Regions from separate parts of the Brevibacillus sp. NPDC058079 genome, predicted to be linked through region 2. Evidence: a T-box and tRNA genes for the amino acid it is inferred to sense, from the RefSeq annotation. Region 2 holds a T-box; the other holds one or more tRNA genes.
The links. A T-box is a leader RNA that pairs with one kind of tRNA and senses whether it is charged. The one in region 2 lies ahead of ACFVS2_RS10800 (valine--tRNA ligase), so its partner is inferred to be a tRNA-Val.
Positions count from the first base shown of each region.

Region 1 (6,141 bases), on a different contig from region 2:
CAACCAGTCTTTTTTACCATCAGGCTGTTAGCCGGGTATCTGCTTCGCTCGCAATCGTTCTCCTCTTTCAGTTTACCTGGATCGGTGTCTTGCTGGAGGCGATTGTGGATCGCAAATGGCCGACCGCTGAAAAATGGGCGTCTCTGGTTATGCTTGGAGTAGGGACGGTTCTTGCAAGTGGACTTGGCGAAAGCGGCATTCAGAATGTAGACATGGTCGGACTGTTCTTCGGTCTGATGTCGGGCGCGACCTTTGCCTTGGTTATTTTCTTCAGCGGGCGAATTCTCCCTGAAATGGATCCATACTTGCGAAGCGCGATTTCGATTAGTATGGCTGCTCTGATGCTCTCGATCGTTTATCCACCGACTTTCCTAGTAAATGGTCAGCTTCTGCAAGGTTTGCTGCCGCTCGGTCTTTTGGTTGCGATCTTCGGTTCGGTCATCCCGATCTTCTGTTTGGCTGTCGGTGTTCCGCGGATCGGCAATGGACTGGCTACCATTTTAAGTGCAGTCGAGCTACCTACAGTCGTGCTCTTGTCGAGTTTCGTGCTTCAAGAGACTGTATCGCTCCCTCAATGGGGTGGCGTATTCATGATCCTCGCTGCCATTTGTGTACCGCAAGTAAAATGGCGGAAACTATTCTCCCCTTCTCACACCCTCGAGCAGGAAAGAATGTAGCGCCGTTTCCTATACACAGCATAAAAAAGCGTGCAGACGAGCTGGTTCTGCACGCTTTTTTGTTGATACACCCCCTTCTCTATAGAAGGAAGGTAGATTCTCTGACTCGAATCTATTTGCAAAGACTGCCACTCAAAAGGGGGGAATATGTATGGAAAAGCGGCATAGGGTGCTATTCCAGCAACTAGAGGATTATCGACAGGAGACGTTAAAAGCAATCGATGGTTTGACGGATGAAGATGTGAACATCATTCCCGATGGTTTCTCCAACAATATCTTGTGGAATCTGGGGCACATCTATCTCGATCAGTATTTATGGATCGCTCACCTTACAAAAGAAACGCTCCCAATCCCCTCTGGCTTCAACGAATGGTTTAACTTCGGGACAAAGCCAGCTGACTGGTGGGTGCACCTCACTTCCCTCAATACAATCCGGAGGTTTCTAGGCAAATGAATCAGAACATAACGCCGATTTTTCGTATGTTTGACGTTGAGAAGGCAAGAGAGTTTTATGTGGAGTTTCTAGGGTTTCAGATTGATTGGGAGCATCGTTACGAGGATCATTTTCCGTTGTACATGCAAATTTCTTCACCATCGTGCACGCTTCATCTATCCGAGCATCACGGGGATGCTTGTCCTGGCTCAGCAATTCGCGTACAGGTAGAGAACATCGAGCTTTTTCATCAATCACTGTTGCATAAAGGATACATGTACACTCGTCCCGGTCTGGAGGAGACGCCGTGGGGAACGCGTGAAGTGAGCGTGACCGATCCTTTTGGCAATCGCCTTCATTTTTATCAGCCTATTGCACAATCGTAGACGGATATAAAGAAAGCCCAGCTGGAGTTCCTTTACAGGAGCCACCGCTGGGCTATTTCATTTTACATTTTGAACATATATGGGGCGATCGATGGGACTTGAACCCACGAGTGCCGGAGCCACAATCCGGTGCGTTAACCCCTTCGCCACGACCGCCATATATAGAGTTTGCTTGGTGCGGTCGAGAGGACTTGAACCTCCACGGTGTTGCCACCACTAGAACCTGAATCTAGCGCGTCTGCCAATTCCGCCACGACCGCATATTAAAATGGTGGAGGCTGACGGGATCGAACCGCCGACCCTCTGCTTGTAAGGCAGATGCTCTCCCAGCTGAGCTAAGCCTCCATACCCCAAACCAGTTGTTGAGGCCCCCGCACAAAGCATTCACTTCACTTTGTGGGGTATAAAGTGACCCGTAGGGGATTCGAACCCCTGTATGACAGCGTGAAAGGCTGCTGTGTTAAACCGCTTCACCAACGGGCCAAGTATGATGGCGGATGGAGTGGGATTTGAACCCACGAGACGGTTCGACACCGCCTACACGATTTCCAATCGTGCTCCTTCGGCCGCTCGGACATCCATCCATCAAGCCTGCAAGCATTCGCTTCGGCAAGAACTAATCTATCATATTCACAACATGATTTCAAGTGATATTTTGAAAGTTTTCCCCTCGTACGACCGTCGTTTCATTAATCTTAGGCGTTTTTCATTTAAAAAGAAAAAAGGGAGATTGCCTAAAGCAACTTCACGTTCTGTTCAATATGATACAAGTAGTATTCCTTTACAAGACGGAGTGATGCCAGTTGTCAAAAAGAAAACGCCGTTCAGTAGGCTTCCCCTGTTTGTACGGAAACTGGTGTGGGCCTGGATGCTCCGGGCCGGGTGCGCCGATTGATGACGTCGACAGATGCTGCAAGAGGCATGATGGTTGCTATCAAAAGCACGGCTATTTTTCTTGTCATTGCGATCAGGAGCTCGTACGCTGCCTTCGAAATAAAGTAAATAACTCAACGGAAAAAGGGAGAATGGCCGGTCTCATCTCGAATTTTTTCTCTCGAACAGGATGCTTTCCCAACAATCCCCGCTAGTTTTTTCTGAATCGTTTTCCTTGTCAGTTTTCATCCAAAAAACGGTAACAACTTGGACATGAATCAGACAAAATTACCTTGTTTTTCCTTGTATTTTTTTGGTACTCTATTGAATGTCCAAGGAGGGTACGCAGCGTGGAATTGCACATACGAACAGACGCCAGTGTGGCGCTGACGTTAAAGAGAGAAATTATTTGTCATGGTATTTCCCGTTTTTATGTCCGTCCATACGATGATGATCAAGTAGAATTTATATTCTTATCACTATCAGAGCACCAGAAGAAGCTGCTGTCTTATTCACTACGAAATTACAGCTACTGCCTAACATATCTAGCTTAATCGTTCTACGGCCATTTTTCTCCCCTTTTATAAAGGGGAATTTTTATTGTTTTTTTTCGATGAACCCAAAACGGCGAACATCGTCTGCGGTCAAGTTATGCAAGGCATTCAAAAATTCGACTTGGAAACTGCCTGGACCTACTCCTGCTGCTTTCTCTGCTGCCAGCTGCGCAGCAACACCGTAGCATACCAATGCTGCAGCACCAGCGATCAGCTTGTCATTTTCAATGGCTGCAAACGCTCCCATAACAGACGTTAACAAACAGCCAGTTCCGGTCACCTTTGTTAAGATTGGATGACCATTATGGATCGAGTAAGTCGTTTCTCCATCCGAAATCACATCGACCTTGCCTGTAATCGCAACGATTGTCCTTAGCTTTTTCGCTGCTGCTCTCGCTAGGTCCGCGACATCTCCGCCCGATTCCTTCGCATCTACACCTTTAATCTCCCAACGCTCCCCGATGACATTGGCAATCTCAGCAGCATTTCCTCTAATGAGGGTCAGATCGAGTTCCTGTGCAAGATGTTGACTTGTTTCGGTTCGGTACGATGTTGCTCCCGCTCCCACTGGATCAAACAAAACAGGAACGCCATGCTGATTCGCCGATTTTCCTGCGATCAGCATCGCTTCGATCTCATGCTCATTCAATGTCCCTATATTCAATACAAGAGCTCCGGCGATCTTTGCCATGTCTGCCACCTCTTGTTTGGCATACGCCATGACAGGTGATGCACCAAGAGCTAACAAGCCATTCGCTGTAAAGTTCGTGACAACTACGTTCGTCATGTTATGTACAAGTGGATTTTCCTCGCGCACTTTAATTAGTAATTGCCCGATTGTCTCCAGAATCATGATCGTTACCCCTTTCCTCTTGAACGGCGAATCGTGGAATCATCTTGTACACCTCGATGACTTCCCCTAATATAGAATGCTCTTGCATGACGCCAATGATGATATATGAGTGTTTTAAGAGGGGTAATTCGCGCATGTTAGCTACGATTTTCCACACTTTCCCATCATCATCCGTCACGCTAGCACTGAAGGAGACTCTTCCCGCCCCTTCTTTTATGATGTCCAAGGCATCAAGGACTCCACATATTTTCATCCGATCATCTGGATGCATGATCCGGTTTTCCTCGACCCATTTCAGCTTCATTTCTTCTACTTTTAATGTTTTCCATCGATCAAGGAACTCCCAATCTTTGGAATGCGGAAATATATGCTTCGTTTGCTCAAGGAAGGTGTTGTACTCTCCGTGCAGCTGATCTACATAATCATCTACGTCCTCAGAAATCACGCGAATCGAATCTTCTCCGCATGTACGGATGTGGTGAGCCAGGTATTTGAAGGACTCGATCATGTCAAAGTTCCCCCAGCCCCAGGCCTGTTCGCCGAAAACTCCCCCCCGGGTTCGGCATTTTAGGCAGGTGAAGTAATAGTATGTAGGCATATCTGTTCCCCTATCTCCCCTATTTTGTCTCTCTTTTGGTATCGGTTGAGGAAGCGCAGCAATTTATGTTACATTCGAACCTATTTTTTGAAACTTCTCACGCAATTTGTTCACAATTTAAATTCTAGTATTTAGTGTGAGTTAAATCGCAAAAGGTGGCTCCCCCAAAATTTTTCAGGAAGCCACTCTTCATTATACTCCTTTTATGGCAATAAGAGGGTTACATTTTGCAACGACAGATGCAAGATTTGCTCCGACAACCGAATCGATGATTTGATCCACATCTTTATAGGCTTGCGGGCATTCATCAAGGATGGAGGCGAGCGAACGGTGATTCACCATGATCTCATCTTCCTGTCCCACGCGCATTGCCTGCTCGAATTGATCGATGGTCACAAGCTCCTTCGTTGCTTTGCGGGAACGAACTCGCCCTGCACCATGACAGATCGAATAAAAGTTTTTAGCTCCGGCGTCCGATCCGACCATGATATAGGACGATGTTCCCATAGAACCTGGGATCAAGGCTGGATGTCCCGTTTCACGGTAAGCCTTCGGATTTTGGAAATGGCCTGCTGGCAATGCCTTCGTCGCTCCTTTGCGGTGGACGAGCATCGGTGTGTTGCGATGGAATTCTTTCAAGGCGTAATTATGCATCAAGTCATATAGGACGGGTGTACGCATCTCACTACCAAAAATATCCCGAAACGCCTGCTCCACTGAAAATCCGATCATATGCCGATTCGTTACTGCAAAGTTCAGCGCAGAGTACATCAAATTCAAATACTGTTGCCCTTCCTCGCTTTGGATCGGAGCATATACCAGGCTCGGCTCGGGATTATGAATCCCCCATTTGTACATGGCTTCCTTGAAGCTTTTGGTATAATCACGTCCTAGCATTGCCCCCCACGCACGCGAACCGGAATGAATCATGATGACGACCTGGCCGTCGAACAGTCCCCACGCTTTCGCAATCTCCCTGTTCTCCTCCGCGATGTCGATATACTGGATTTCAATAAAGTGGTTACCGCCCCCCAAAGTTCCCAACTGGCCCCACCCACGACTCCAAGATTTTTGCGGTATTTGCTCCAAGAAGGAATGGTCGAATTCAAATGTGTACTTTTCCACATGCGAGAAAGAACGACGTAAGGTGTCAGGCGCTTCTTCTGTATCCGGAATGTAGTTGCTCGGCAGTCCTTTTAAGCCATGCTTCACGACTTCCTCCAAGCGAATATCTGTAAAATGCGTATTTCCCCGTTCGTTTGTCGGGACGTACGCTTCGATCGCTTCGATCAATGCACGTTTTAGGCTCTTGTCTTTGAGGTCGTCTCGATGCAACGGAGTCAGATGCACACGCATTCCACATCCAATGTCTGATCCGACGATGGAAGGCGAGACAAATCCATCGGCAAGATTCCAAACTGCTGTCGTCCCAATGCAGGTCCCAACGCCCACATGCGCATCGGGGGTATACGAAAAATAAACATTTCGCGGAATACGCAAATTATTGTCTGCCATTTGATATACGCGTTCACCGAAGCTCGCAAATACTTCGTCATTCGCAAAAACGTGCACATCTCCATGCTCCAGCTTCACTTCGCGATGGTTATTTCCATGTAAAATTGTTTTCATCATCCATTTCTCCTGTCTCTCACAGCCTGCGCTGTTTTTCATACCCTTATTTTCCATCCGCGCATGTGGTTTGAACATGGTAAAAGTATTACGAACCTCTTTTTTCATTGACTTCTCTTCAGCGTCTTCGTAATATGA
Region 1 is NZ_JBHVSO010000002.1:515,158-521,298, forward strand. It holds gene ACFVS2_RS09160 (EamA family transporter) at 1-677, shown strand, start outside; gene ACFVS2_RS09165 (DinB family protein) at 829-1,131, shown strand; gene ACFVS2_RS09170 (glyoxalase superfamily protein) at 1,128-1,496, shown strand; tRNA gene ACFVS2_RS09175 (tRNA-His) at 1,577-1,652, opposite strand; tRNA gene ACFVS2_RS09180 (tRNA-Leu) at 1,670-1,756, opposite strand; tRNA gene ACFVS2_RS09185 (tRNA-Val) at 1,766-1,841, opposite strand; tRNA gene ACFVS2_RS09190 (tRNA-Glu) at 1,906-1,979, opposite strand; tRNA gene ACFVS2_RS09195 (tRNA-Ser) at 1,988-2,080, opposite strand; gene thiM (hydroxyethylthiazole kinase) at 2,967-3,776, opposite strand; gene ACFVS2_RS09205 (hypothetical protein) at 3,742-4,284, opposite strand; gene ACFVS2_RS09210 (RtcB family protein) at 4,567-6,003, opposite strand.
Region 1: it encodes a tRNA-Val, which carries the amino acid that the T-box ahead of ACFVS2_RS10800 (valine--tRNA ligase) is inferred to sense. The anticodon was not compared.

Region 2 (6,141 bases):
TGCCATCTTCGCTTTTTCCTCTGCGACTACTTTTTCAGGTGCCTTGGCCATAAATCCGGCATTGTTGAGCTTTTTCTCAATACGCTCCACTTCGCCGTTGAGTGTCGCCACTTCTTTTTCCAGACGCTTCAGCTCTTGCTCGATATCGATCAAGCCTGCCAGTGGAAGGAACAATTCTGCTCCCGTGATCACAGCAGACATCGCTTTATCAGGCATAGCCAGATCCAGGCTGATTTCCAGACGCTCAGGGTTGCAGAAACGGCTGAGGTAGTGCTCACCACGTGTCAGACGCTCAGCGGACAATGCATCGCTTGGCTTGATCAGGAGCTCAATTTTCTTGGACATTGGTACGTTTACTTCTGCACGGATGTTGCGTACGCTGCGGATGATATCCATCAACTGGTTCATTTCGCTTTCTGCTTCAGCAAAAATCCATTGCTCGTTAACAGTTGGCCAAGGTGCTACTGTGATGCTCTCGCCTTGGTGCGGCAATGCCTGCCAAATTTCCTCCGTGATGAACGGCATGAACGGATGCAACAGCTTGAGTGTTTGATCCAGAACTGTAACCAGAACGGATTGGGTTGTCTTCTTCGCTGCTTCATCTGTACCATACAGCGGCAGCTTCGCCATCTCGATATACCAGTCACACAGGTCATCCCAAATGAAGTTGTAAAGCACACGGCCTGCTTCACCGAATTCAAATGCGTCAGACAGACGGGTTACATCTGCGATTGTCGCTTGGAGGCGGGAAAGAATCCATTTGTCTGGTGTAGACAGCTCACCGCTCAAATCGATTTCCTCGTATTTGAAGTCAGCCAGGTTCATCAAGGCAAAACGAGACGCGTTCCAAATTTTGTTCGCGAAGTTGCGGTTTGCCTCCACCTTTTCCCAATAGAAGCGTTGGTCATTTCCTGGGGAATTCCCTGTCGCCAATGTGTATCGCAGCGCATCCGCTCCGTACTTCTCAATCACTTCCATCGGATCGACACCGTTGCCGAGTGATTTGGACATTTTGCGGCCCTCGGAGTCGCGAATAATGCCGTGAATCAAGACGGATTCAAACGGACTTTTCCCGGTAAATTCAAGACCTGAGAACATCATGCGAGCAACCCAGAAGAAGATAATATCATAGCCTGTTACCAGGACATTCGTTGGATAGAAGTACTTCATGTCCTCGGATTCTTCCGGCCAGCCCAGGGTCGAGAACGGCCATAGACCAGAGGAGAACCATGTATCGAGAACGTCGTTGTCCTGCTCCAGCTTGTGGCTGTGGCAGCTTGGGCACTCAGTCACATCTGCGCGAGATACAATCGTTTCGTTACAATCTCCGCAATACCATGCAGGAATTCGGTGACCCCACCACAGCTGACGGGAGATGCACCAGTCGCGGATGTTTTCAATCCAACGCAGGTAATTCGTCTTGAAGCGCTCTGGGACGAATTTCACGCTCTCAGGGCTATTTGCATTAGCCAGTGCTTCGTCAGCCAAAGGTTGCATTTTTACGAACCATTGGGTAGAAAGGTATGGTTCTACGACTGCATCGCTGCGCTCACTATGTCCAACCTGATGAATATGCTCCTCAACTTTGAACATCACACCTTGCTTAGTCAAATCTTTGATGATTTGCTTGCGGCATGCGAAGCGATCCAAGCCTTTGTAGATACCAGCCAGCTCGTTCATCGCGCCCGTCTCATCCATGACAACGATTTGTGGCAACTGATGACGAAGACCCAATTCAAAGTCATTCGGATCGTGTGCTGGCGTAATTTTTACAGCGCCAGAACCAAACTCAGGATCAACGTAGTCATCTGCGACGATTGGAATTTCGCGTCCTACGATTGGCAAAATCACGGTTTTGCCGATCATGTCCTTGTAACGCTCATCTTCCGGATGTACAGCTACAGCCGTATCACCGAGCATCGTTTCAGGACGGGTTGTAGCTACTTCGATATAACCGGTGCCATCTGCCAATGGGTAACGCATGTGATGCAGCGCACCTTTTACTTCCTTGTAGATTACTTCAATATCAGACAGAGCTGTGCGGGCAGCAGGGTCCCAGTTAATGATGCGGTTGCCGCGATAGATCAAGCCTTTTTCATACAGTCGAACAAATACTTCGCGGACAGCTTGGGACAAGCCTTCATCCATCGTAAAACGCTCGCGGGAGTAATCCAAGGCAAGACCGAGCTTTTCCCACTGCTCACGAATATGCGAAGCGTAGATGTGCTTCCACTCCCATATTTTTTCCACGAATTTTTCGCGGCCCAGATCATGGCGAGAGACGCCTTCTTCACGCAAGGTAGCTTCTACGCGCGCTTGAGTTGCGATACCAGCGTGGTCCATACCTGGCAAGAACAAGGTGCTGTAGCCTTGCATACGCTTGGTACGCGTAATGATATCTTGCAAAGTCGTATCCAGCGCGTGGCCCAAGTGCAATTTACCAGTTACGTTCGGGGGTGGAATGACAATCGTAAACGGACGTTTATTCGGGTCACGTTCTGCCTTGAAAAATTGTTTTTCGATCCAATACGGATACCATTTGTTCTCTGCTGCTTTTGGATCATAGTTTTTCGGCAGCAATTGGTCGATGTCGGTTGTTGGCTGTGTAGACATGTACGACTCCTCCTATTAGCATAACTTGCTTTGCAAAAAATAAAAAAACCCTTCATCGCAAAGGACGAAAGGATTATTTTCGCGGTACCACCTTTGTTAACACACGATAAACTACATGCTTATGGCGTGTTCACTCTGACAAGATAACGGTTGCGAACCGGTCTCGGCTAGGCACATGCTTTCACCGAAAAAACTCCTGGGCGACCTTCAGCCATTCATGACCTTAGAGAATCTCGCAGCAACTGATTCTCCTCTCTGCTAAGGCGTCCTGACTTACTCTTCCCACTCATCGTTCATATCGTATGTAATTGTCGTATGGTTAGCTTTCACTATTATATACAATCACGCTGTTTGGCGTCAAACCCGGGTTTCGCCCACTTTTCCAACTGCAATGCCCAGTGCTTCGGTAAAACCGAGCACGCCCAAAATATCGAGAATTTCTTCTCGGACATTGACGATTTCTACCTGTTTGCCCATGGCCAACAGTTCTTTCGTGGTAAAAAACAGGCTTCCAATACCGGAAGAATCTACAAAGGAGACACCTTGAAAATCGACGGTAACGGATTGATTTCGCCCTCCATACTGCTGGAGCAATTCACCTACTCGATCTCCTACAGCCATGTCCAACTCTCCGACGAAAAACAATGTAGCCTGTCCGTTCGCCTCTGTTGCGCGGTAGTCCATGCTCAAACTCCTCTCAATAGGTATCGGTACACCCAATCTGCTCGTCCTTTTACTATATTACCCATTTTCATTCACTTGCAAACATTTGGCTTTTTGGAAATGGTTGCTTAACGTGAAAGGATACATTCTAAAATAAGCTTTGTGCCTGCCAGGGAGCTGCTCAAATAAACACGATCACAGTATTGCAGGATCACGTGAAAACCTGCCCCGAGCGAGTGGCGCGTAGAAAATCCTTGTTGTAGGGTAGCTCGCGGGATATCCTCGAGCAAAATTCCTTGTCCTTCATCATGGATCACAGCGCGGCACATCTGCCTGTCATTCGTTAGGTATAACGTAACCACACCGCCATTTCCGTGCTTCAACGTATTGGAAGCAGCTTCGTTGACCGCAACGAGAAACTGTAGCATTCGTTTATCAGAAATGCCTTGTGGTTCCAAAGCTTGCTTGAACAATTTACGCAGTTCTGCAAGCTGCTCCGGTAAACGGATATCGATTGCCAAGAGCTTATGCCCTTCCCGAAGCAAGAAAAATAATTCTTCATCACTAAGCAACAATAGCTTACCTTCTGTGACCACACCCAGAATATCTCTGTAGATCTCCCATTCCCGTCTTTTGCGTTTTCGTTCTTCTGCTATGACGGCGGTGACGTCAATCAAAGCGATTCCACAGGTCCGATCTGGCAATACAGATGTGTATAATTCAAACACCTTTGTGCCATCTGTGGTGACAATTTGCTCCCTTACAGGACCACCCGATCCAGCCGCATCTTCGACGAGTCGTTGCATTTCTCTCTCTACTTCCAAACTCGCACGAACGTCACCCAGCGGACGCACTTTCCCTTCATCGTAAAGATAGAGGAAAACGGTCTCGATCTGACGCAGTATGGATAACTTCTGAATCTCTTGTTTTATTAATCGCCCCCGCTCGTCGTCTCGATCCTTCCAATGTAACAAGACGTCTGCCGGGTCCAATTCGCCACTCATGTGCCATGTATGAAATTCTTCCAGGAGCAATCGCTCCAGAACGTCTTCCCGTCGCAAAACTTTTTCGATATCGATAATATGGTACGGATCACCTGCTATACCACGCAATCCGCTACCGATAATTCGGAAATCATAGGCGAGCTCTATTTCTATGCGTCCGTGCAAAGCATGATCAGAACTGCTTAACCCAATGGTCGTCCGGCTCACTGCTACCAGCTTCGCCTGGAACGATTCCATCGTTGCTAGGTTCGTCACCTTTACAGTGCGGGGCGGAACTACTTTGCTCGCTGCACCGCCAGAACGTAGCGCGACAAGGCAATTATCACAAGTGGGATTGTCCGGACAACGCTCACACAAAATCACAGTTCATCCTCCTATTCACGCGCAACTACACGAGGGCTATACTCTCTTCAGGCTCAAATTGAAGAATCAACACAGAAATATCATCCGTTTGGTTTCGCTGCTGTGTTATCTCCATTAAGTAGGCCTCAACTCGATTCATCGATTCCTGCTTACTATCACCAGGCATCTTTAATAAGGAGGATAGTTCTTCTAGCCAATGCCTACTGCCTCGACACACTTCTTTTCTCCCTGAATCCAGCAAACCATCTGTGTAGAGCAATAGCATGCCCTCTTCTTCTAAGGGTACCTCCTCCATTTGATACGTGCTATCGGGCAAAAGCCCTAGGCCGACTCCACCCTTGCTAGCTAAAATGGTTTGATTCGACTTGGACAAATAAAAAGGCTGTGGATGTCCTGCCCTGCTAAAACGAATTTTGTGTTCCACCTCGTCATAGACAGCAACCAGCATCGTAATGTAAGAACGGGTTTTCACTAAATCTGCATAAAGCAACTGATTGAGTCTTTCCAAAATCTCATCCGGCAAATAGCTGGACTGCAAAACCTGCCTTACAGCAATCCTAATCCCCGTTGCCCAAATACTGGCCAAAAAACCGTGCCCGGACACATCCGCAATGATAAAACAGGTGTAGCGATCATCGATTTGTCTATAGTCAATGTAGTCCCCGCCTACATAATCGACTGGCACGTAAACCGTTCTTGTTCGCAAACTGGTTAACTGTAATTCTTCTGTGGGAATGAGCTTCGACTGCATGCGTCTAGCCAGCTTCATCTCCATCTCGATTTCTCGCTGCCCTGATGACTGGTCCTGTTGACATCTGAGGATCAACGCCCGAATGTTCACGAGGAGTAGCCCATAAAAAGATTTCTCCAGTTCCTTTAGCTCACGGTCATTGACGTTACTCTGGACGAACAAGCGGACATAACGCGGTGTTTGAGCGGTGTCACACTGTTCCGAGACAACAATGCGCTCCTCTACTTCGCGCTGCACTTTTGCGCTCTCTTTGTTGCCACGCTCGATCCGAAAATAGACAGCACCTAGAGCCGATTCAAACGTGATCGACAAAAAGCACGGCTTGTCCATTTTCACGAACCACGTATCGACCAACTCTTCTATAAATGGCATGAGACTCTCGTAATTGACTTGGCGCTTGCTTTGCTCATTGCTGGTCATCACCAGATACTCGTAATTCTGTTTCAATTCCATTAGTTTGACCAATTGATGATTCATCCCCGAGCCACTCCCATACACACTTTAGCATAATTCTTTCTTTCGGGAATTGCGAAAAGGGTTATGGCAATTTTCAAAAACATTGTGATCACCTTTATTCGTTTCGTCCTAGCCTTCCTGCCCTACACCTTCCCTTTTCAGGCACCATTCAAACCACTATCTACTTCAATGAAAATGTTTTAGGCGTTTGCTCAAGGTTGTAGACACTGTCCAAAGTTGCCGCGCATATGCTGGAATGAGGTGATTGTGATGAATTTTCGTTGGAAGTAT
Region 2 is NZ_JBHVSO010000003.1:107,255-113,395, forward strand. It holds gene ACFVS2_RS10800 (valine--tRNA ligase) at 1-2,613, opposite strand, end outside; T-box leader at 2,671-2,912, opposite strand; gene ACFVS2_RS10805 (STAS domain-containing protein) at 2,971-3,297, opposite strand; gene ACFVS2_RS10810 (ATP-binding protein) at 3,405-4,643, opposite strand; gene ACFVS2_RS10815 (PP2C family protein-serine/threonine phosphatase) at 4,669-5,871, opposite strand; gene ACFVS2_RS10820 (hypothetical protein) at 6,121-6,141, shown strand, end outside.